3 regions of the Yersinia vastinensis genome follow, and region 1 is predicted to be linked to each of the others. Evidence: predicted binding sites of a transcription regulator. Region 1 holds the regulator's gene; each other region holds the start of a gene.

Region 1 (8,173 bases):
GACCAGTAAGGCAACCACCGCGAACAGCGTGACTTCGAAAAATAGTGCTAATGCAACCGGTAGCCCCAGAGCACCGAGGCGTTTCATTACTTGCCAGTCAGGTGCGGCAAAACCTTTTTCTAGTTTGATATCTTGCTGTGAGCGTGCGCGGCTGACATACCAACGCATCATCAGGAACATCACCCAGTAAACAGTTCCAGTTGCCACCCCGCAACCCACGCCCCCTAATGCGGGAGCACCAAACTTACCGTAGATGAAGATATAGTTAACCGGAATATTAACGAGCAAACCAATAAAGCCAATCACCATCCCAGGTTTGGTTTTGGATAACCCTTCGCACTGATTACGCAGAACTTGGAAAAACAGGTAGCCGGGCGCTCCCCACATAATAGCGTGCAGGAATCTCACTGCTTTATCGGCTAGCACTGGATCAATATTATGCATTTGCTTAATAACGTGGTCGCTATTATAGAGCACCACCATAATAAGCAGGGAAACACATAATGCCAGCCAAAAACCTTGTCTAACTTGATGCGCGATTTGGCTACGTCGACCGGAGCCGTTGAGTTGAGCCACGGTTGGCGTCAGGGCCAAAAGTAATCCATGGCCAAATAAAATCGCAGGTAACCAAATAGAGGTCCCAACTGCCACTGCGGCCATATCCGTTGCACTCACAGAACCCGCCATGATGGTATCCACGACACCCATGGCAGTTTGAGACAATTGCGCGATGACAACAGGAATAGCGAGAGCCAATAAGCTACGCGCTTCTATAATATACTTCTGCACGTATGCACCTTTCTAATTAATACCCTTTTTCAAATTACTGGTGTGCGGTCCGCACGCACTGACCCGGATGACTGACCTGTGCCCGCTCACCGAGATGCGCTTGTTTGCCGCCTGCCTGTACTTTGAAATCAATTGAGTATACTGAGACGACTTATCGAGAGATAAATAAAAATAGCGGGAAAGCGATATAGGATTGTACCTGCTCGCCAAGCTTAAGCAATCTTTGTCATTAAAAATCCCGGAAGTGCCTTTTTCATTTAAGTGGTTTGGTTTTCCTGACCTTATGAGGCAAAATCAGGGCAAAGCATTTTCTTTTTATAGATAACAGATAAGAGGCATGGCGTATGTTTACTGGTATTGTTCAAGGCACCGCGCCAGTGGTTGCCATCGAGGAAAAATCCAACTTCCGTACCCATGTGGTGGAAATGCCAAGCGAGCTATTGCCAGAGTTAGCTTTAGGTGCTTCTGTCGCCCACAATGGCTGCTGTCTAACCGTGACAGAAGTTAATGGAAATCGGGTCAGTTTTGATTTAATGAAAGAGACGCTGCGCATTACTAATCTTGGCGATATTAAAGAGGGAGATGTTGTTAATTTGGAGCGGGCTGCTAAATTCAGTGATGAAATTGGTGGGCACCTTATGTCCGGCCATATTATGTGCACTGCGGAAATAGCCAAGATTTACACCTCAGAAAATAATCGTCAGATTTGGTTTCGCATGCCGAGCGACGATTTAATGAAATATGTGCTACATAAAGGTTTCATCGGTATTGATGGTATCAGTCTGACCATTGGTGAGGTTGTCGGTAACCGTTTTTGTGTCCATTTAATTCCGGAAACGTTGGCGCGTACCACATTGGGTAAAAAACGTTTAGGGCACAGAGTAAATATAGAGATAGACCCACAAACACAGGCAGTAGTGGATACGGTCGAACGGGTTCTGGCACAGCGTGATATTGCTCATGCAGCAGCGGCGGCTGAAAAAGCTATTCGGGGATAACACCGAATAAAATAAGGCAGGGGGCTGATGCCCGCTGCCTTGGTTACTTAATGCTTTAAAGCATCAACGAGGAACCCGAATACCACCTTCTACCCCATTGGGGCTAAATAACACCTGCCATAATTGAATGTCTCTAGCACGGAATGCGCCAGCACAAGCATTCAGATAATAGCTAAACATCCTTTCAAATCGTGGAGAGTAATTCTCTGCCAAACTTGGCCATGCTGCTTGAAAACGCTCATACCATGCCATTAACGTCCGGTCATAATCTGCACCAAAATTATGCCAATCCTCCATAATGAAATAAGGTTCACTGGCTTGGGCTATATGCCTTACTGACGGTAGACAGCCATTAGGGAAGATATATTTATTGATCCACGGATCAATGCTCAAATCAGTGCGATTAGCACCGATGGTGTGCAACAAGAATAAACCATCAGGTTTTAAATTACGGTTTACCACCTCGAAATAGGTGTGATAATTCTTCGGTCCAACATGTTCGAACATCCCAACAGAAACGATGCGATCGAATTGTTCATTCAAGTCACGATAATCTTGCAGCAAAATAGTGACATCCAACCCTTCACAGCGTTTTTGGGCCAATTTTTGCTGCTCTGCTGAGATAGTGACACCGGAAACCGATACACCGAAATGCCGGGCAGCATAGGCGGCAAGCCCACCCCAGCCACAGCCGATATCGAGCAATTTCATTCCCGGAGCCAATTGCAGCTTCTCGCAAATCATCTGCAATTTATTTTCTTGCGCTTGCTCAAGTGTTGTGGCGTTTTTCCAGTAACCGCAAGAGTATTGCATATTAGGGTCGAGCATAAGGCTAAAGAGGTCATTACCGAGATCGTAATGTTCTTTACCGACAATCCAGGCTCTTTTCTTTGATTGCAAATTGATAATGCGTGCAGCGGCAATTCGTAAAGTATCTTTGAGATGGTGTGGAAGTTGGTTTTCTAGGCCCGCTCTGAGAACTCGCTGGAAGAAAATATCCAGGCGGTCACATTCCCACCAGCCGTCCATATAACTCTCACCTAATGCCAAAGATCCTTCTTGTAATACCCGTTTAAAAAAGTCTGGGTTATTAACTCTAATGTCGAAGGGGCGTGAGCCATTGATTTCAATATCAGCCCGGTTTAGCATTTCTTGTACAATGCGAAACCACGGATTTTCTTGAATACTCTGGTCTTCTATACAGGATGAACTCATAGCTTCTCCATCACTTTCTTCTGACTTATGACCCGCGCAAATTGTCTTATGCGCTGATACATACCAATGAGGTTGTCGTGACCTTGGTGTCTGATGTCCTTGGCGGACATACCCACGGTATTTGAAGTTGCAATGGTCTTGCAGCTCCCATTACTTTGGGTAAAAGAGGAAGATTAAGAAGAAACCCTAATAACACGCTAAGTTAGGGTAACTCATCCATAAGAGTAAATGTGACGCAATCCACGCGCACAGAAAGTGCTTAAGATAATACTTTTTTTTAATGGTACTGTTATCGGTTAAATCGAGTATAGGCTCGCCGGGACGCTTTCTCAATAATAAATCGTTCCCGGCTTGCATGTTCGTTAGTGACTATTTTTATTAGTAATAATGACTCAGTGTGAATATTTTCTTCTTACTTATCATTCGGCTGCTGCCACGTTGGTGTAGCAACACCTTTAATCTTTGCATTCGCACTCACTGCCAAGTGTCTCTCTTGACCTAAAGCGTAGCAATAAATGCCATAACCTAGGGCCGCCAAAAGCACGGTTGAAAGCATCACTGTGACTGTGGCCAATAAGGGTTGGCTGATATAAGCCGAAACCATCATGCTGGCGACAAAACACAAACCGAGCTGAAGGGTATTTTGTAGCGCTGCTGCCTTTCCTGTATTCGCCGGAAAAGGGGTTAAAGCATTTGCTACGATAATAGGGTAGCAGGCACCATTCACTAGCGCCATTAAGCAGAAGGGAATAAGTAAGGTTGTTAATGTCGGAGTCGTTAATGTGGCGATCAGATAGAGTGCTATCATGCTAGCGGCGTAACCACTTAGCAACCAAGGCAACAGTGTATTGCCTTTCATCCGTGTTAGTGCACTACGGCAACCAAAACCACCCAGCAGAAAAGCTAATGTTTGTGGAACATAACTCAAACCTATCGCGTTTGGGCTATACCCCATATCTCCCAGAATAAAGGGTGACCCGGTCAACCAAGCAAAAAAACCTGCGCTACATGCCGCAAAAATCATCACGTTTCCGCTAAAGACCGGTGATTTCAGCAACTGCCAGAAACTAATGGCACTTTTATTTTGTGCTGCCTTATCAGAGGTGGTTTTTTTCCGCTCTTTCAGCAAGGCGGTCGGGATTAGCAATAGAAGTGTCACGGCCAATAACACGACAAAAATTGACCGCCAACTAAAGTGGTTTAAGAGCCATGCACCGAGCAACGGGGCTAGAGCAGGAGACAACGCCACTAAAGGCATAATAGTGGCAAAAACCCGGTTGGCTTTACCGTCCCGATAGCGGTCGATGACTAATGCTTGCCAGCTAACAGCGGCAGAACAGATGCCGACGGCTTGGATAAAACGCAGCACCAATAACTGGGTTGCGGTTTCAACCCACAAAATCCCCAAACAACCAATAGCAAAAAGCCCCAACCCGGCGAGTAACACAGGTTTACGACCCAGTTTATCGGAAATTGGCCCCCAGATAAGTTGAGCGATGGCGAAACCGGCGAGAAAGATACTTAGGCTGGCACTAATGGAGCCGGCAGAGGTTTGCAGTTCTTGCTGCATAGCGCCAAAGGCAGGCAAATACATATCTGTAGCCAGATAGCCCAACATGCTCAAACCAGCCAGATAGAACATGAAACTTGATGACGTCTTCATTCTTTATTTCTCTTTATCATATTTTTTGCAGGTAATTTGCTGTTTTTAGAAATTTTATCATTAGGGATTTATTGCGGGGGCATTCTATACGGCGCGATATTCTGTTGTGAACCGGTAATATTTGCGACATGCTATCAAAAAAATTGATAGCAAACGATTGAGTGAAAAGAGGCAGAAAAAATGTGGTCGGAATATGCGTTGGATGTGGTTGATGCCGTAGCTCGTACGGGGAGCTTCAGTGCAGCCGCCCAAGAATTGCACCGTGTGCCGTCTGCGGTGAGTTATACCGTACGCCAACTGGAAGAGTGGTTGGCAGTTCCGTTGTTTGAACGGCGCCACAGAGACGTGGAGTTGACCCCTGCGGGGCTGGTTTTTATTAAAGAAGCTCGAGATGTTATCAAAAAAATGAATGACACACGCCGTCAGTGCCAGCAAGTGGCGAATGGCTGGCGTGGCCAACTCAATATTGTGGTGGATAAAATAGTCAAACCGCAGCGGAGCCGCCACTTAGTATTAGATTTTTATCGTCATTTCCCTGATGTTGAGTTGCGGGTACGCTATGAAGTGTTTAATGGCGTCTGGGATGCGCTGGTGGATGGGCAGGCTGATATGGCTATTGGTGCAACACGTGCAATCCCGGTGAGAGGGCGGTTTGTGTTTCGTGATATGGGATTCTTGTCATGGCTCTGTGTGGTCAGCATTGACCATCCTCTTGCTCGTTTGACAGGGTCACTGAGTGACGATCAATTACGGCCTTACCCCTCGTTGTGTTTAGAAGACACGGCGAGAAACCTGCCAAAACGGGACACCTGGACGTTGGATAATCAACAGCGATTGGTGGCACCGGATTGGATGACCGGAATTGATTGTTTGTGTGAAGGATTGTGCATTGGCATGGTGCCTGCTCATATGGTGTCGCCTTTGATTGCGCAAGGAAAGTTGACGGTATTAACGTTGGCGGAGCCACTTCCCGATAGCCCATGCTGTTTAACTTGGGAGCAGAATAACCATTCTCCCGCTTTGGCTTGGCTGCTAGATTATTTGGGTGACAGTGTCACGCTAAATGACGAGTGGCTAAGAGACGATAATGCGCAGTTTGGCGAGGGAGTTGAGCAGTAGTGGCCGGTGGCATTGAAAGCTACCGGCCAAAGAGGGTTAACGGCGGTAGTCGCGGTATGGACCGTCAGCCACAGAACGGCGTTCGACCAATTTTGGATGCACCTCAATGGTCTGCGGATCTTCGCGTTTGCTGACAATACGATCCAACAACATGGCAAAGGCAGTTTCACCTAATCGCTCTTTGGGTTGGTGAATCGTTGTGAGCGCTGGCGAGAAATAGCGGGCATTACGCACGTTATCATACCCGATCACCGAAATATCTTGCGGCACTCGCAAGCCCAGTTCATCAGCTGCGCATATTGCGCCCATGGCCATAATATCTCCACCACAGAATACGGCGGTAGGGCGATGTTTTTGCGTTAGAATCTGATGCATGGCTTTATAGCCCGATTCGGGTTCAAAATCGCCCTGGACCACCCACTCATCACGCAGCGTGATGTTGGCCTCCTCTAAAGCTTTCAGAAAACCTTGATGGCGGCCCCCGCCGGTATTTCGCGACAGTTGGCCGGGGATGGCTCCAATATCACGATGACCGCGCTCAATCAGATAACGGCCTGCTAAATAGCCGCCTTCAAATGCATTATCAATGATTGAATCGGTAAAATCACCGCGCGCAGTGCCCCAATCCATCACCACCATGGGGATATTGCGATAATCTTCCAGCATCCCTAATAGTTGTTCTGGATATTCAGAACACATTACTAATAGGCCATCGACACGTTTTTGCGCCAGCATGGCCAGATACGCTTTTTGCTTATCCAGATTATTATGAGAGTTACATAAAATCAGGGTATAGCCCTTGCTATAACAGCTATTTTCAACCGCTTCGATCACTTCAGCAAAATAGGGCGCTTCACTGGATGTTGCCAGCAAACCAATTGACTTTGTGTGATTGACTTTCAAACTGCGAGCCACAGCACTGGGCGAATAATGCAATTCTTTAATTGCCGCCCACACGGCAGCCTTGGTGTTTTCGGCGACGAAACGAGTTTTATTGATCACGTGCGAAACGGTGGTGGTGGACACACCCGCATGTTTGGCCACATCTTTAATCGTTGCCATAAAAAAATAACTCCTAAGCTTACCTGTTACAGCAGGTAAGTATTATGTTAATCGTTTGCCTGCATGACTCGAAAACCGCTCAGACAGAAACATGATAGTAGGCTGGATAGTTGAATCCGCTGATTGTCTGAGAGTATTTATTGGACGTTATTAGTCGGTATGCAGTTATGAACTGCGAATTTTGTCTGATCTGGAGGAAAAGGGGAAGAGCTAATCAATGTTATAAAGTGCGTAATGAGCACAAGATTTTTTTTCCTAACTGTGGGAAAATAATTTAACGCACTAATTATGTGCCTTTTCCCTACTAAAACTAACCGGCTGAGGAGTATTTATGGATACCAATCTGAAAATGTCGCTGATTACGACTGTTGGCGCGCTGGCGATGATTATTGTCTTTAGCTTCGTGGCGGTCATGAATTAATTAAACCGCTTGCCGGTGTGAAGTGCTAAGTAGGGCGGATAATTCCGCCCTTAATTATTTTTACAATATCAGGCTAAATTCTTCTCGACGAAGGACCAGTTAACCAGTGCCCAGAAGTTCTCCAGATATTTTGGTCGTGCGTTGCGATAATCGATGTAATAGGCGTGTTCCCACACATCAACAGTCAACAATGGTTTATCAGCAGTTGTCAGTGGCGTGGCAGCATTTGATGTGCTGACAATTGCCAGCTTACCATCTGCTTTTTTTACCAGCCATGTCCAGCCTGCGCCAAAATTTTTCACTGCCGCATCAGTAAACTGCGCCTTAAATTCAGCAAAAGAACCAAACGATTGATTAATGGCATCCGCCACTTTGCCGGTCGGTTCACCGCCACCATTAGGGGATAGGCAATGCCAGTAAAAGGTGTGGTTCCAGACTTGGGCCGCATTATTAAAGATACCGCCACTGGAAGTTTTCACGATCTCTTCCAACGTCTTACCAGCAAATTCAGTATCTTTAATCAGATTATTGAGGTTAACCACATAGGTGTTGTGGTGCTTACCGTAATGGTATTCCAGGGTTTCAGCCGAAATATGCGGTTCTAGCGCATTTTGTGCATAAGGTAATGCAGGTAATTCAAAAGACATAGCTCTCTCCTTTCGGGGTTGCTCAGGGTGTTTGCTCCTCAAATCCGATCATTAGCAGTAGCCATGATGTGGCGAAGAGCGGTAAAAACGTAATTGTTATACTTTTGTTGTGGGTATTAATCTTAACAACTTTCGGCAGGAATGACAGAAATAACCACACTCTTGAATGGGTGATTGCACGAAAGTTAAACACATTATGTAATGTGATTGATGAGGGCACAAAGATGTGGACACCCGATAGATTTACCGGGTGTCAGCG
Region 2 (8,173 bases), 980 kb from region 1:
GCTCCGCCGATAACCCAAGTACTGTAAACACGGGTAATCGCCATAACGCCAATATTCTCGCCATAAGTGGTATTCGGTGTTGAGCCAAAGAAACCGGAAATGACTGTCGAAATACCATTAGCAAACATAGAGCGATGCAGACCTGGGTCACGAATCAAATCTTTCTTCACAATATTCGCCGTCACTACCAAATGCCCAATGTGCTCGGCAATGACAACCAATGCCGCTGGCAAGATAGTCAAAATTGCGAACCACTCAAAGCGAGGTGTATAGAACGTCGGTAAGGCAAACCAGTGAGCATCACGGATAGGTGTTAAATCCACCACGCCCATCACGAATGACAAGGCATAACCAACCAACACACCAATTAGGATAGGGATAATGGCAAAGAAGCCACGGAACAGCACCGACCCAAGAATAGTCACACCCAATGTCACCATTGAGATGATGATGGTGGTTGAATCGACCGTCACTCCTTGAGCTGGCAGTAACCCCGCCATTCCGGCAGCAACGCCGGCGAGCTCAAGGCCAATAACAGCAACAATCGCCCCCATCGCCGCGGGCGGGAAGAGAACATTTAACCAGCCAGTGCCCGCTCTTTTTACAATCAGCGCTACCAGACAAAACAGCACGCCGCACATGATAAAACCACCCAATGCGACTTCATACCCCAGCGGGAGTAACAGCAAAACCGGAGAAATAAAAGCAAAACTAGACCCCAGATAAGCCGGGATTTTTCCCTTACAAATAAACAAATACAGCAATGTACCGATGCCGTTAAACAGTAATACCGTTGCCGGGTTAATCTTAAATAAAATCGGCACTAAAACGGTGGCACCAAACATGGCGAACAGGTGTTGAAAACTCAAGGGAATCGTTTGCAATAATGGCGGACGTTCACTGACCCCAATGGTGCGACGGCTCATTTTCTCTTATCCTCTGGCAAGGTTATTTAATTCTGGACGGCAGACCAAAAAAAAGCCGACTATCAAGTCGGCCATCACTTATTATTTTGTTCCGAAAATCTTATCACCGGCATCACCCAACCCTGGGATAATGTAACCGTGTTCGTTCAAGCCCTGATCGATTGAAGCGGTGTATAGCTCAACGTCTGGATGTGCTTCCTCCAACGCTTTGATACCTTCAGGCGCGGCAACCAATACCAAGACTTTAATACTCTGGCAGCCGGCTTTTTTCAGCAGATCAATGGTTGCAATCATTGAACCACCGGTTGCCAACATCGGGTCGACAACTAATGCCATGCGCTCATTGATATTGGAAACCAGCTTTTGGAAATATGGCACTGGTTTTAGGGTTACTTCATCACGATAAACACCCACCACACTGATACGGGCGCTCGGTACGTTTTCCAATACCCCTTCCATCATGCCCAAACCGGCACGTAGGATAGGCACCACCGTAATTTTCTTACCTTTAATCTGATCTACCTCAACCGGCCCGTTCCAACCTTCGATGGTCACTTTTTCAGTTTCCAGATCAGAGGTTGCCACGTAAGTCAGCAAACTTCCCACTTCAGACGCTAACTCGCGAAAGCGCTTCGTACTGATGTCATTCTCACGCATCAAACCAAGTTTATGTTTTACTAGCGGGTGTTTCACCTCAACGATCTTCATTATTTTTCTCCTGGTTAGGCGGCTGACGGCCAAAAAAATCGCGAGATTATACCGCCTTTTTTTTTGAACGCCACAATGAATAGCCTGATTCAGATCAATAGAAAATCATTATTAAGTCAAGAAAGCTAAAAATCAGAGTGATATCACAAGCTACTCGCAAACGTTTGCCTGCGCTGTTAGAATTGTCGCGTTTTCTTCCTAAGCTCAAACAGCCAACCGCCGTGGGGACCTCGCAGTGACCAACAAAACCTCTCTCAGCTATAAAGACGCAGGTGTAGATATTGATGCCGGCAATGACCTTGTTGATCGCATAAAAGGTGTGGTTAAACAGACCCGTCGCCCTGAAGTCATGGGTGGACTGGGCGGGTTCGGTGCCCTGTGCGCTTTGCCGCAAAAATACCGTGAACCTATTTTAGTTTCAGGCACCGATGGCGTAGGCACCAAGCTACGTCTAGCAATGGACCTGAAACGCCACGATACCATCGGTATCGATTTAGTCGCTATGTGCGTCAATGACCTGGTTGTTCAAGGCGCAGAACCGCTGTTTTTCCTTGACTATTTTGCTACAGGCAAACTGGATGTAGACACTGCCGCCAGTGTCATTACCGGGATTGCCGAAGGGTGTAAACAATCAGGTTGTGCACTGGTTGGTGGCGAAACTGCCGAAATGCCGGGCATGTACCACGGTGAAGATTATGACGTCGCTGGCTTCTGTGTCGGCGTGGTCGAAAAATCTGAAATTATCGATGGCAGCAAAGTTGCCCCCGGTGATGTTCTGGTTGCTTTAGGTGCCAGCGGCCCACATTCCAATGGGTATTCACTGGTACGTAAAATTCTGGAAGTGAGTCATACCAACCCGGAACAGACCCAATTAGAAGGTAAATCTTTGGCTGACCATCTGCTGGAGCCGACCAAAATTTACGTCAAATCAATCCTTAGTCTGATTGAGCAACTGGAGATCCACGCTATTGCTCACCTGACCGGTGGCGGTTTCTGGGAAAATATCCCGCGCGTGTTGCCACAAGGGACTCAAGCTGTCATCGACGAAACAAGCTGGCAGTGGCCTGCGGTATTTAGCTGGTTACAGCAAGCCGGCAATGTTAGCCGCCACGAAATGTATCGGACATTTAACTGCGGTGTCGGGATGGTTGTTGCCCTTCCGGCGGAACTGGCTGACCGTGCAGTTGAGTTACTGACGGCATCGGGTGAGAAAGCCTGGAAAATTGGCGTAATTGCTACTGCGAATGAAGGCGCAGAGCAGGTTATTATTAACCAATAATATTATTTACGGCATTAGCCCCTGCAGCTTCAAGTCGAAGGGTATACCCAAAGTTATTGAAGTGGCAGGTAGGCAGCAAGTAAATGAATCCCGATGAGCTTACTTAGGTAAGTGATTCGGGTGAGTGAGCGCAGCTAACACCCTGCAGCTTCAAGTCGAAGGGTATACCCAAAGTTATTGAAGTGGCAGGTAGGCAGCAAGTGAATGAATCCCGATGAGCTTACTTAGGCAAGTGATTCGGGTGAGTGAGCGCAGCTAACACCCCTGCAGCTTCAAGTACGAAGGGTATATGAAAAAAATCGTAGTTTTGGTCTCCGGCCAGGGCAGCAACTTGCAAGCACTGATAGACGCCCAGCAGCAAGGGCGTATTGCAGGCACAATCAGTGCAGTGTTCAGCAATAATCCGCAGGCTTATGGTTTGGAACGTGCGGCACAAGCTGAGATTCCGGCTCACGCGCTGGATGCTCAAGCATTCTCTGACCGTGCTAGTTTTGATTTAGCATTGGCGCAGGCTATTGATCAATATCAGCCTGATTTACTGGTGTTGGCGGGTTACATGCGTATTCTCAGCCCGGAATTTGTGCAGCATTATGCTGGCCGGATGTTGAATATCCACCCTTCCTTATTGCCGAAGTATCCCGGTTTGCACACCCATCGGCAGGCTCTGGAAAATGGTGATCAGGAACATGGCACTTCGGTACATTTTGTTACTGAAGAGCTGGATGGCGGCCCCGTTATCCTGCAAGCCAAAGTCCCGATTTTCAGTGATGATAGTGAAGAGGATGTGGTCGAGAGAGTGCAAACTCAAGAACACAATATTTATCCACTGGTAGTTAGTTGGTTCACCGATGGCCGTCTGTTGATGCGTGATAATGCGGCCTGGTTGGATGGTGAGCGCTTACCTATACAAGGTTACGCGGCTGAATAGTCACCAATAAAGCACATAATAAAGGCGCAACCCGTGATAAGGTCTGCGCCTTTTTGCTTATTCTTTTATGATACCCAAAGTCATTAAAATTGCAGGAAGTCGGTAAGGGAACGCATCCCAATGAGCTTACGAAGCCAAGTGATTCGGATAACTGACCGCAACCAACACACCTGTAACTTCAAGTACGAAGGGTATAAGAGTATAATTTTCAGAGGCAGCAATCGCTGTCGCCCTATGAGGAATAAGTATGTCTACCACCAGCAGCGTCCGGTTACGTCCACTGGAACGGGATGATCTGCCGTTTGTTCATCAGTTAGATAATAATGCCAGTGTTATGCGCTACTGGTTTGAAGAACCTTACGAAGCCTTTGTCGAACTGTCTGATCTGTACGACAAACATATTCATGATCAGAGTGAACGCCGCTTTATTATTGAAGGTCAGGGAGTCAAAGTCGGTTTGGTTGAATTGGTCGAAATTAACCATATTCACCGGCGCGCTGAGTTTCAAATTATTATCGACCCAGCCCATCAAGGCAAAGGTTATGCTGGTTCGGCTGCCAGACTTGCGATGGAATACGGTTTTTCTGTACTGAACTTGTATAAACTTTATCTGATCGTCGATAAAGAGAATAAAAAAGCCATCCATATCTATAGCAAATTAGGCTTTGAACTGGAAGGTGAGCTGAAACAAGAGTTCTTTATCAATGGTGAATACCGCACAGCCATTCGTATGTGCATTTTCCAGCCCCAATACTTGGCTAAATATAAAACGCCATCGATAAAGAGTGCTTAGTCGATTGGGGCCACATGGCCCCAATACATATGAATACAATCAATTCAATAAGTTAAGCAAGGTGATATTATCATTCTCATTAACTGCATCTATGTTTGATAACAAAAAGTTTTGGGCACCTTTATTATGTAATCTAAAGATATTATATGAATAAACAATATTGATAATATCGTCCTCACTTAAAGAGTCATTATGTATCACAAAAGCGCTAATAACCGATTTAATAATGAAGTAATCAATAGTATAGGCGTAAAAATCTTTATTTAACGCTTCGGTTTCACTCAATGCAAACTGATTATGGTAGAAGTTATACTGAAATAAATTACGTAAAATATGTGGATGTTGATTAAGTAAAGGCATCACTTTGTTATTCCATGTGGAGCTCAGCAACGCCATGCGTGCTTCTAGCTGATTAATATCCACATCATTCATTAAGTGATGAATTAAGAAGGCCATATAATTAAAAAACATTTTTTGACCTCTAACCTGTAAAGCGCTCACCGTCCGCCGTTGAAACATCATCAAAAAATGCCAGCGTGCATTTGTATTGAATGGAATATTAACCATTTCATTGCCTATCTCGCCCGATACCAACTTGGTATAAATTGCCTCATATAGCCCTGTGATTGTCGGTATTTTATCTTCTAAATTTTTATCAATATCTTGGCAACAGTGAATAAAAATATTCGCCCCATAAATATTCTCTTCAAAGTTCTCATTAGGGACAAGGATAAGTTGATTGCAATAAAAATTAATCATCTGCCCTTCAGGGCTAATATTCCTCTCGTTAAAATAATTTTTCTGGTTTATCACTTCATGGTTAAAGTGAAATGCATCAGGATTAAACAGGACTAATCGGGTCACCTCTGGGCAGGACAACGTCAACGTATTAAATTTCTCGGATTGATATTGATGATGACTTCGTGGGTAAGTTGAACATGTATGGCTCAATGCCTCCCCCCCCAATCGCTTATGAACTTCACACAAGCGAGCTTCATCAAGATAAGGACAATTGCCATCTTCTTTAAGGCGAATTTTAGCCCAGTTATCTGAGCTAGTACGAGTGACTAAAATATTCTTTATTGCAATATTCCGAATGGTTTTGTTTTGGCTACTTTTATATTTACGATAAGTATTTTTATCGATACCAATATCCCAGCCGTTGCAACAATGATCACGGCAATCTGAACCGACACAATTGAAGTTTTTGACAAAGTCCGGTTGAATAATTTGTAATTCTTTCACGAAATAGAGTCCTGTTTATCACTGCTCATTTATAGATAACTAGCGACACAATCACAGGCCAACTTAAATCGCATGAGAAAATGTTCTTTCACACGAGTAAAGATAATATGGAAAAATCATCTCTTACCGCAAAATCGGTCAGTTGTTGCATAAACTGCTGACTGACGCTGTCAGTGGACTCACGACAAGCATGATACGAATAGATAATATCAACCACATCATCGTCACTAATTTGTTCATTTTTAGCGAGGTGAGCACAGATTAATAATTTTAAATAAAAATAATCAATAATCTGTAGATTAAATACTGTGGCTGCTGGCTTTTCCCCCATAGCTAATTGATCATGGTGAATACGATAGAGAAAATAATGACGAAAGACTAAATTGTGTTGTATGAAAAAAGGCCATACATGCTGCGGCCATAAGTTACTTAATTTCTGTTCATTATTATCAACATCACGATGTCTATCGGCGAAGTTTTCCAGCAATGTATCCGTATAAATAGACAGTGTTTTTCTTCCACGAATATTAGGCAGTTGAGTCATAAAGTCTCGTAAGCAATCTAAGAGTTCACGACGAATTAGCGGTGCGTCATCTACAACCATTAATGCATCAGCAGCCTCCCCTGCCTCTATTTTTGCCGTTAATTCAATGCGCAGATTGTCTATCTCGGCTATTTTATTTTTGTTCACATCATAGCTGACTTGATAACTGTGCAAAAATTGGTTTATCGCCCACAGGTTTTCTTCAATAGAGGCCCGTGGAATGGTCACTGTTATTGTGGCACAGGCACGATTGACCAACCGCTCCTCAGTCACAATCTCAGGTGCTTTGTAATAGTCATATTGGTTGATAGTAGAAAAACGTAATGTTAATGCATTAGATGAAAATAAAACCTGCCGGGTAACCTCCGGGCAGGAAAGTAACATACTTTTAATTTTTTGATTTTTATAAATATGGTCAACTTGGGGGTAAGTGGCGCAACGATGACTTAATGCGTTCATACCTGCATGTTTATAAATCTGACATAACTGTTGTTCATCAAGGAAGGGACAATTCCCTTGGTTATCAGGGATAATATTGGCCCAACTCGCAAGGCTGGCTTGAGTGACAGAAATCTCGGTAACGGCAATACGTTTAATATCGGAATAAGGGCTTTTGATATATTTCTGATAACGGTTTCTATCAAGCATGACATGCTGATTTTTACAACAGTGCTCCCGACATGCTGTTCCCGCACAGCGAAATGTCTCCATAAAATCAGGCTGAGTTATCAGTAATTCTTTCACTTAACGCTTCCATTCAATAGTCACTTAGATAAGCAGCGACACATGAAAGTGTAAACTTAAATCACGCGAGATAAATAAAGTGAAAACCTGAGAAATGCTTATTGCTATCCAATGACCAGAAGCAGCCAACACCCCTGCGGCTTGAAAGATGAAGGGTGCTAGCCATAACGCCCGGTAATATAATCCTCCGTCCGCCGCTGATGCGGTGAAGTAAACAAAGCATCGGTATCATTGTATTCCACCAGCGTCCCTTGATGAATAAAGGCGGTGTAGTCTGAAACTCGGGCTGCCTGCTGCATATTATGAGTGACTAATACCACGGTATATTGCTGCTTTAATGTGGTGATTAACTCTTCAATAGTTAGGGTTGAGATAGGGTCTAGCGCCGATGTTGGCTCATCCAATAACAATACTTCTGGCTCAATCGCAATAGCTCTGGCTATCACTAAACGCTGCTGCTGCCCACTAGAGAGACGAAACGCATTTTCGCGCAGTCGGTCTTTGACCTCGTGCCACAAGGCCGCTGCGCGCAGAGAGCGCTCGACAGCATCATCCAGCACCCGCCTATCACGCATTCCTTGTAAGCGCAGGCCGTATACCACGTTTTCATAAATTGATTTGGGGAATGGGTTAGGTCGCTGAAACACCATCCCTACCCGCCGGCGCAATGCGGCAACATCGGTAGTTTTATCTGTGATAATTTCGTCGCCAAGGCGAATTTCACCGTCAAGATGACAGTTATCCAACAAATCATTCATGCGATTGAAACAGCGCAATAATGTTGACTTGCCACAGCCGGAAGGGCCAATAAGCGCAGTAACACGATGTTTGGGCACATTAAATGAAATATCGTGCAGCACCTGTTTATCGCCATAAAATAAATTGAGCTTCTCTACCGCCAGTGCAGTTTGCTCGTGGGTCAATTGCTGCACATCAAATAACGGCAGCGAATCAGGCATCAGAAGTCCCATATGTTATCCTGCGGGTTAAACAATTCAATCACAGC
Region 3 (8,173 bases), 1.7 Mb from region 1:
ATGGATCATCAGCATGCGCGAACCATGACCAATAGCCCCCAGCAACGCACAATAACGTAGTGCGCGAACCGGCACATTAAATACCATCGCAAAACCCAATGCTGGAATGGCGGCCAACACCATATCCTGTAATAACGCCCAGAGTAAACTCACGACCACCCCCGCAATCCCCACAATGCCATGGCGAATACCACCCCAATGCAGGTTGATAAGGTTAATAAACTTGCCATTGCCCAACGGGCAAGACCGGTATTAACATGGCCTTTGAACATATCAGCAACCGCATTAATTAGCGGGAATCCGGGCACCAACAGCAAGACGCTGGCGGCCATCGCGACACTCGATGCTTCATGGAAAAACGGTAAGCGCATCAATAAACCAGATGTTGAGGTCGCCACAAAAGCCGTGATACAAAAATTAATCAACGGATTCATATGGCGGGCAGTCAAACTTTGGCGCACAAACATTGCCAACCCACTGGCTAAAAAGCTGATGGAAAAGGCATCCCAACCACCGCCGTTTAATTTACTGAAGCAACCACATGACAGAGCAACCATCACTACAACCAAGGCTCGCGGATAACGCAGCGGTTTAATATTCTCAAAACGCCTATCCACATCCTTGGCATCCAGTAAGTGGTGTTCAACTAAAATGACGATATGTTGAACCTCCGTCACTACCTGCATATTGATGCCACGATCCGTATTTTTGCGCGTCGATGTCAGGCAATTCCCTTGGCTAATGGTGGTTAATACCACGGCGTTAGCCGAGATAGAACTCTCAACACTATCCATTCCAAGTGCCATACCAAGCCGGGCAGATAACTGCTCTACCAGCATACTTTCGGCCCCATGTTGCAGCAGTAACAGGGCACATTTAATACACAATCGAGTAATTTCCCGTTGCTGTTGATGTGGTTCCTCACTGTTTATTACATTCGCCTGGCTCATATTCGTGCATCACTATCCGTCAAAAGAGTAAAAGATAAAGGCTTAATCCCATCACTGCTGACAACAAAACCACCACCGATAATCAATAACAATAATGCACAGGACACCAAGTGGCGTTATTATCGCCATAACGCACCGTTTCTTACTCGGTAATATCTATGCTTGAAACCTCTATATTCGTCGCGACCATTGCTACATTGGGAATGATCTCCCCCGGCCCCGATTTTTTTCTGGTCATTAAAAATGCCGCCCGCTATCGCCGCCCTGCCGCCATGATGACGGCCCTCGGTGTCATTTTGGGTGTCGCGACACATATGTCTTACTGCGTGGCTGGGCTGGCAGTGGTTATCACCACCACCCCGTGGCTATTCAACTTTCTGAAATATGCCGGAGCTTGCTACTTGATCTGGATTGGTATCCAGGCATTGCTGTCACGCGGAGAAAGTAAGCTGAGTCTGGATAACGCGGCACAGTCTCCCATCACGTTGAAAGCCGCATTTTTACAGGGATACCTTTGCAACTTATTGAATCCCAAAGCGACTCTTTTCTTCCTCGCCGTTTTTACGCAAATATTACAGATTAACTCCGGCGTGGGTGAAAAACTGTGGTACGCCTCAATCATCTGGGTACTGGCCGTTATCTGGTGGCCTTTACTGGTGATTCTGATTCAAAGTGCGCCCGTACGTCGTGGTTTGGCGAAGGCACAAAAAGTTGTCGATAAACTTTTGGGCGGCCTGTTGATTGGCCTGGGAATCAAAGTCGCTTTAAGCTAGTCGCATCGGCCTTTGATTCGCTAGTTATTAAGTACTATCCACAATCCAATGAGCGGTAACATTGGTAAAGATCAATGTTGTTTATGAACAATATTATTGTTTATGAAAAATACTGTTTTTATGGTTAAAAGCCGTAATTCTTTAAATAGTGAGCATAAAAAAGGGCGATGTCTCCATCGCCCTCTTATTTACTGGATTGTCACCCGTATTAACCTTTCATATTCTTAATCTTGGCGTGCATTTCCTGCACTGAAATAACTTGTTCAGTTGGATCTGCATTCAGTGCCATGGCTGTGGCAAAACCACCATTCAGGGTTGTGTCGTAATGCACCTTATATTGCAAAGCACTGCGGCGGATTAATTTGGAGTCTTCAATCGCTTGACGCCCCGCAGTAGTATTCACGATATATGTGTATTCGCCATTCTTGATGCGGTCCTGAATGTGTGGACGCCCTTCATGCACCTTGTTGACCAAGCGTGGATTAATGCCTGCCTCGCCCAACACCACCGCAGTGCCGTGAGTTGCATCCAATTCAAAGCCCTGTTTAAGCAGTTTTGCCGCCAAATCAACCACACGATGTTTGTCACCCTCGCGTACCGATAACAGCGCACGACCACTCTTTTTCATACCAGACTGGCTGCCCAACATGGCTTTAGAAAATGCTTCAGCGAAGGTACGGCCAACCCCCATCACTTCACCAGTGGAGCGCATCTCTGGCCCTAAAATTGGGTCAACACCTGGGAATTTATTGAACGGCAGCACCACTTCTTTCACTGAGTAGTAAGGTGGAATAATTTCTTCCAGAATACCTTGCTCTGCCAAACTCTGCCCCACCATCACGCGGGCTGCAATTTTGGCCAGCGGCATACCGGTTGCTTTAGAAACGAAAGGTACTGTACGGGCGGCTCGCGGGTTAACTTCAATCAGATAGACTTCGTTATTCTTCACCGCAAACTGCACGTTCATCAGACCACGAACACAAAGCTCAAAGGCCAGTTTTTCTACTTGCTGGCGCATAACATCCTGAATTTCCTTGCTCAGGGTGTAAGCAGGTAATGAACAGGCAGAGTCACCTGAGTGAACCCCAGCTTGCTCGATATGCTCCATAATGCCGCCGATTAATACGCGCTCACCGTCGCAAATAGCATCCACATCCACTTCAACCGCATCATCAAGGAAGCGGTCTAGCAATACAGGTGCATCATTCGACACGCTGACTGCATTTTGGAAGTAACGGCGCAGGTCAGTTTCGTCATACACGATTTCCATCGCGCGGCCACCCAACACATAAGATGGACGAACCACCAGCGGATAGCCCAGACCGGTAGCCTTCTCAACGGCCTGTTCAATGGTCGCAACAGTGGCATTAGCCGGTTGCTTCAAGCCCAGACGGTTCACTGCCTGTTGGAAACGTTCACGGTCTTCAGCACGGTCAATAGCATCTGGACTGGTGCCAATCACAGGGACACCTGCAGCTTCCAGTTCGCGGGCCAGTTTCAATGGTGTCTGACCACCGTACTGCACAATCACGCCGGTCGGTTTTTCGATGCGAACGATTTCCAGTACATCTTCCAACGTGACAGACTCAAAGTAGAGACGATCCGAGGTATCGTAGTCAGTGGAGACAGTTTCTGGGTTGCAGTTCACCATGATGGTTTCATAACCATCTTCGCGCAGAGCCAGTGACGCATGTACACAGCAATAGTCAAATTCAATGCCCTGACCAATACGGTTCGGGCCACCTCCCAGCACCATCACTTTCGGGCGGTCGCTGGTTGGGTTGGATTCACACTCTTCCTCATAGGTCGAGTACATGTAGGCAGTATCGGTAGAGAATTCTGCCGCACAGGTATCTACGCGCTTATAAACCGGGTGCAAACCATATTTGTAACGCAGTTTGCGCACTTCACTTTCAGCCACACCGACCAATTTCGCCAGACGCGCATCAGCAAAACCTTTGCGTTTCAACTGGCGCATAAACTCAGCGGTCAGGCCATTGATGCCGCACTCTGCCACATTCTCTTCCAGACGAACCAGCTCTTCAATCTGCACCAAGAACCAGCGGTCGATATTGGTCAGGTTGAAGACACCATCAACAGACATCCCTGCGCGGAATGCATCGGCGATATACCAGATACGATCAGCACCCGCTTCTTTCAATTCGCGGCGAATTTTAGTCAACGCTTCAGGGTCATCAAGACTGACTTTAGGGTCAAAACCTGTTGCCCCCACTTCCAGGCCGCGCAATGCTTTTTGCAGTGACTCCTGCTGAGTGCGGCCAATCGCCATCACTTCACCGACAGATTTCATCTGTGTGGTCAGGCGGTCATTCGCGCCGGCAAACTTTTCGAAGTTAAAGCGCGGGATTTTGGTCACAACATAGTCAATGGATGGCTCGAAGGATGCCGGAGTACGACCACCAGTGATGTCATTCATTAACTCATCAAGCGTATAACCCACGGCCAGCTTGGCGGCAATCTTGGCGATGGGGAAGCCTGTAGCTTTAGACGCCAGCGCGGAAGAACGGGATACACGCGGGTTCATTTCAATAACGATCAGACGGCCATTCTTCGGGTTAACCGAGAACTGCACGTTAGAGCCGCCAGTTTCTACACCGATTTCACGCAGCACTGCCATCGAGGCATTACGCATGATTTGATATTCTTTATCCGTCAGCGTCTGAGCTGGGGCTACCGTGATGGAATCACCGGTATGAATACCCATGGCATCAAAGTTTTCGATGGAGCAAACAATAATGCAGTTGTCGTTTTTATCACGGACAACTTCCATTTCGTACTCTTTCCAACCAATCAGTGACTCATCAATCAGCAACTCTTTGGTTGGCGATAAATCCAGACCGCGCTCACAAATTTCTTCAAACTCTTCGCGGTTATACGCAATACCACCGCCGGTGCCCCCCATAGTAAAGGAAGGGCGGATAATACATGGGAAGCCAACATCAGCCGCCACGGCTAGTGCTTCTTCCATATTATGCGCAATACCTGAGCGGGCAGTATCCAGACCAATCTTCTTCATCGCGATATCAAAGCGACGGCGGTCTTCTGCTTTATCAATAGCATCGGCGGTTGCACCAATCATGGTGACACCAAATTCAGCCAGAACACCTTGGCGTTCTAGTTCTAACGCGCAGTTCAGTGCGGTTTGGCCGCCCATGGTTGGCAACACTGCATCCGGGCGCTCTTTTTCAATGATTTTGCGCACCACTTCCCAGTGAATCGGCTCAATGTAGGTTGCATCGGCCATCTCTGGATCGGTCATGATAGTTGCAGGATTAGAGTTCACCAGAATGACGCGGTAGCCCTCTTCGCGCAGAGCCTTACAAGCCTGAGCGCCGGAGTAGTCAAACTCACAAGCCTGGCCGATAACGATGGGGCCAGCGCCCAGAATCAGGATGCTTTTTATATCGGTACGTTTTGGCATGGTCTTAGCTCCTGATTACTTGCTATTAGTGCTTGCTGATGATGCGCGATAGGCTTCAATCAGTTCGATAAAGTGATTAAACAACGGAGCGGCATCATGCGGCCCAGGGCTAGCTTCAGGATGTCCCTGGAAGCTGAACGCTGCTTTATCAGTGCGGTGAATCCCTTGCAGGGAACCATCGAATAGGGAGACGTGTGTGGTGCGCAAATTGGGCGGTAATGTCGTCTCATCAACAGCGAAACCGTGGTTCTGTGCGGTGATCATCACACAGTTTGCATCCAAATCCTTCACTGGATGGTTACCACCGTGATGACCGAATTTCATTTTTACCGTTTTCGCGCCGCTCGCCAGAGCCAACAACTGGTGGCCTAAGCAAATACCAAACACCGGGATATCTGTTTCTAAGAAACGCTTAATCGCTGCGATAGCATAATCGCATGGCTCTGGGTCCCCGGGGCCGTTTGATAAGAAGATGCCATCTGGATTCAATTTCAGCACGTCTTCAGCTGGCGTTTGTGCCGGAACAACCGTCAAGCGGCAACCGCGATCCACCAGCATGCGCAAGATATTACGTTTCACACCATAGTCGTATGCCACGACGTGGAATGGCAACTCTTCAGCTTGCTTCGCCGCCGGTAAATCACCTTCTAGCGTCCAGCTACCTTGCAGCCAGTGATAAACTTCTTTGGTGGTCACTTCTTTCGCCAGATCCATCCCCTTCAAACCAGGGAACGCTTTTGCTTTTTCCAGCGCCAAAGCGGCATCAGATAAGTCACCCACAATAATGCAGCCGTTTTGTGCGCCTTTCTCACGCAGCAACCGAGTCAGCTTACGGGTATCGATATCTGCAATCGCCACAATATTGTGGCGTTTGAGATATTCGGATAAGCCTTCTTCATTACGGTAATTGCTAGCAATCAATGGTAGGTCACGAATAACAAGACCTTGGGCGTGTACTGCGGAGGATTCTTCATCGGAGGCATTAGTGCCGACATTGCCGATATGGGGATAAGTAAGAGTGACGATCTGGCGGGAGTAGGAAGGATCAGTGAGGATTTCTTGATAACCGGTCATCGACGTATTGAAGACCACTTCCCCCACTGCCGTACCCTCTGCCCCGATGGCCCGACCGTGAAATTGGGTTCCGTCTTCGAGAACCAATAGCGCTGACTTAATCAAAACACCCTCCAAGGAATAAACAGTCACATTATTTGCATATTAATTCATATCTAGCGATCTAAATCAATGCAAAAACCGCCCTCAAAGCTAATTTTTGGCAAATTGGGCGCATTTTAATGATGAGTGACGCTCTTGTCTAGCCAAAGTGCCATTTTTTCTCTGTTTTTTGCGCTTCTCATTAAAATGAGTCGATTATAGCGGCAAAAACACAAGCTAACTTAACATAGTAAACGGTTGCGAGGTGGAGTGGCTGCAAAATATCATTCTAAAGAGAGGAAAGTGAGCGTAAGTGCTGAACAAGAAGGACAAACAGTAGAAAATAGAGATTAGACATATAAAAGTAAGCATTTGATACAGAAAATGATACATAGATTATATTTTTAATAGAAAATAAAAAAGGACGATAAAATATCGCCCTGTTATCAAACAATTATGATAAAACAACCACATCACTGGCTGTGCTTTACACCTTTAAAGTTCATTCAAATTCAGTACATCTCGCATATCAAATAGACCATTATCAAACTTAGAGACCCAAACAGCTGATTTAACGGCACCATTAGCAAAAGTCATACGACTCGTGGCTTTATGGGTGATTTCAACTCGCTCACCGATATCAGCAAACATCGCCGTATGTTCCCCGACAATGTCACCTGCTCGCACTGTTGCAAAACCAATTGTGCCTGGCTGGCGTTCTCCGGTATGGCCTTCACGGCTATAAACCGCGCAATCTTTCAGTGAACGCCCCAAAGAATTAGCAATCGCCTCACCCATTGCCAGTGCAGTACCTGATGGCGCATCAACCTTATGACGATGATGCGCTTCGATAATCTCAATATCAGTATAATCGCCCATCACTTTGGCCGCTTTTTCCAGCAGCTTAAGCACCACATTCACCCCGACACTAAAGTTTGCGGCAAACACGATACCAATATCAGTTGCTGCATCAGCGATAGCGGCTTTACCTGCATCATCAAAACCGGTCGTACCAATAATCATGGCCTTACGGTGCTGGCGGCAAATTGCCAAGTGCTCCAACGTGCCCTCTGGGCGAGTAAAGTCGATCAACACATCAAAATGATCAGTCACTTTAGATAAATCATCACTAACCACGATGTTCAGTAAACCCGTACCAGCCAGCTCACCCGCATCGCTTCCCACTAATGAGGAGCCTACGCGCTCAACAGCAGCCCCCAGAACAACACCTTGCGTCTGTGTAATTGCCTGAATAAGCTGTCGTCCCATGCGGCCACCCGCGCCGACCACCGCGATACGAATTGTTGAATCAGTCATTAGTTCTCCCAATATTGTGTCATCTGCCCTGACAAGGGTTCAGATTAGCTGCCCGCAGTGGACTCTGCCAGCCTATTTAATCTGTATTAGAAAAAAATGATATACACTCATTTTTATCAGTGAAACCACTTAATTCCTTACATTACATTCATTAACTCGTAAACCCACGGGGGCTACAGTTAATCAGATACTCAATTTATCCTAATCCTGCGCCATCCCCTTCATTTCGGGAATAACGGCTATTTCGCATATTCATGCAATTATGATGCTATATATTCTATCATTCGTACTACTTTGTAGTGCGGTTCTATACGTCGTAACGATAAAGCCCCCTTCCAGGCGTAAAAAAAGCAGCCACTAAGGGCTGCTTGATAGACAGTAACAAATACTTGTCAGAGAGAATAAACATCAATCAATCGATCTGTTTAACCTCAACGCGTAATTCTTTAGGTACTTCAAAAACGATATTTTCTTCACGGCCGCGCAGTTCAACTGACCCGCTTGCGCCGAAGGCTTGCAAGCGTGCAATAACTTGC

The links. The regulator PurR, encoded in region 1, represses purine synthesis genes. The targets are predictions, from matches to a motif close to CANGCAAACGTTTGCNTG.
Positions count from the first base shown of each region.
Region 2: purM (phosphoribosylformylglycinamidine cyclo-ligase) is a predicted target of PurR. The motif match lies at 1,788-1,805, and genes of this name have one in related genera.
Region 3: carA (glutamine-hydrolyzing carbamoyl-phosphate synthase small subunit) is a predicted target of PurR. The motif match lies at 6,568-6,585, and genes of this name have one in related genera.

Region 1 covers NZ_CP173260.1:2,251,867-2,260,039, forward strand. Annotated here, with positions in the region: gene ACIOG0_RS10575 (MATE family efflux transporter) at 1-789, opposite strand, end outside; gene ACIOG0_RS10580 (riboflavin synthase) at 1,134-1,787, shown strand; gene cfa (cyclopropane fatty acyl phospholipid synthase) at 1,851-3,002, opposite strand; gene punC (purine nucleoside transporter PunC) at 3,415-4,665, opposite strand; gene punR (DNA-binding transcriptional activator PunR) at 4,846-5,784, shown strand; gene purR (HTH-type transcriptional repressor PurR) at 5,821-6,846, opposite strand; gene ACIOG0_RS10605 (YnhF family membrane protein) at 7,178-7,267, shown strand; gene sodB (superoxide dismutase [Fe]) at 7,336-7,914, opposite strand.
Region 2 covers NZ_CP173260.1:1,275,566-1,283,738, reverse strand. Annotated here, with positions in the region: gene uraA (uracil permease) at 1-926, opposite strand, end outside; gene upp (uracil phosphoribosyltransferase) at 1,008-1,634, opposite strand; gene purM (phosphoribosylformylglycinamidine cyclo-ligase) at 1,870-2,913, shown strand; gene purN (phosphoribosylglycinamide formyltransferase) at 3,203-3,841, shown strand; gene speG (spermidine N1-acetyltransferase) at 4,089-4,634, shown strand; gene fliB (flagellin lysine-N-methylase) at 4,674-5,879, opposite strand; gene fliB (flagellin lysine-N-methylase) at 5,968-7,167, opposite strand; gene pstB (phosphate ABC transporter ATP-binding protein PstB) at 7,326-8,138, opposite strand; gene pstA (phosphate ABC transporter permease PstA) at 8,167-8,173, opposite strand, start outside.
Region 3 covers NZ_CP173260.1:3,955,754-3,963,926, forward strand. Annotated here, with positions in the region: gene ACIOG0_RS18315 (threonine/serine exporter) at 1-153, opposite strand, end outside; gene ACIOG0_RS18320 (threonine/serine exporter ThrE family protein) at 150-950, opposite strand; gene ACIOG0_RS18325 (LysE family transporter) at 1,109-1,723, shown strand; gene carB (carbamoyl-phosphate synthase large subunit) at 1,932-5,165, opposite strand; gene carA (glutamine-hydrolyzing carbamoyl-phosphate synthase small subunit) at 5,181-6,344, opposite strand; gene dapB (4-hydroxy-tetrahydrodipicolinate reductase) at 6,816-7,637, opposite strand; gene ispH (4-hydroxy-3-methylbut-2-enyl diphosphate reductase) at 8,050-8,173, opposite strand, start outside.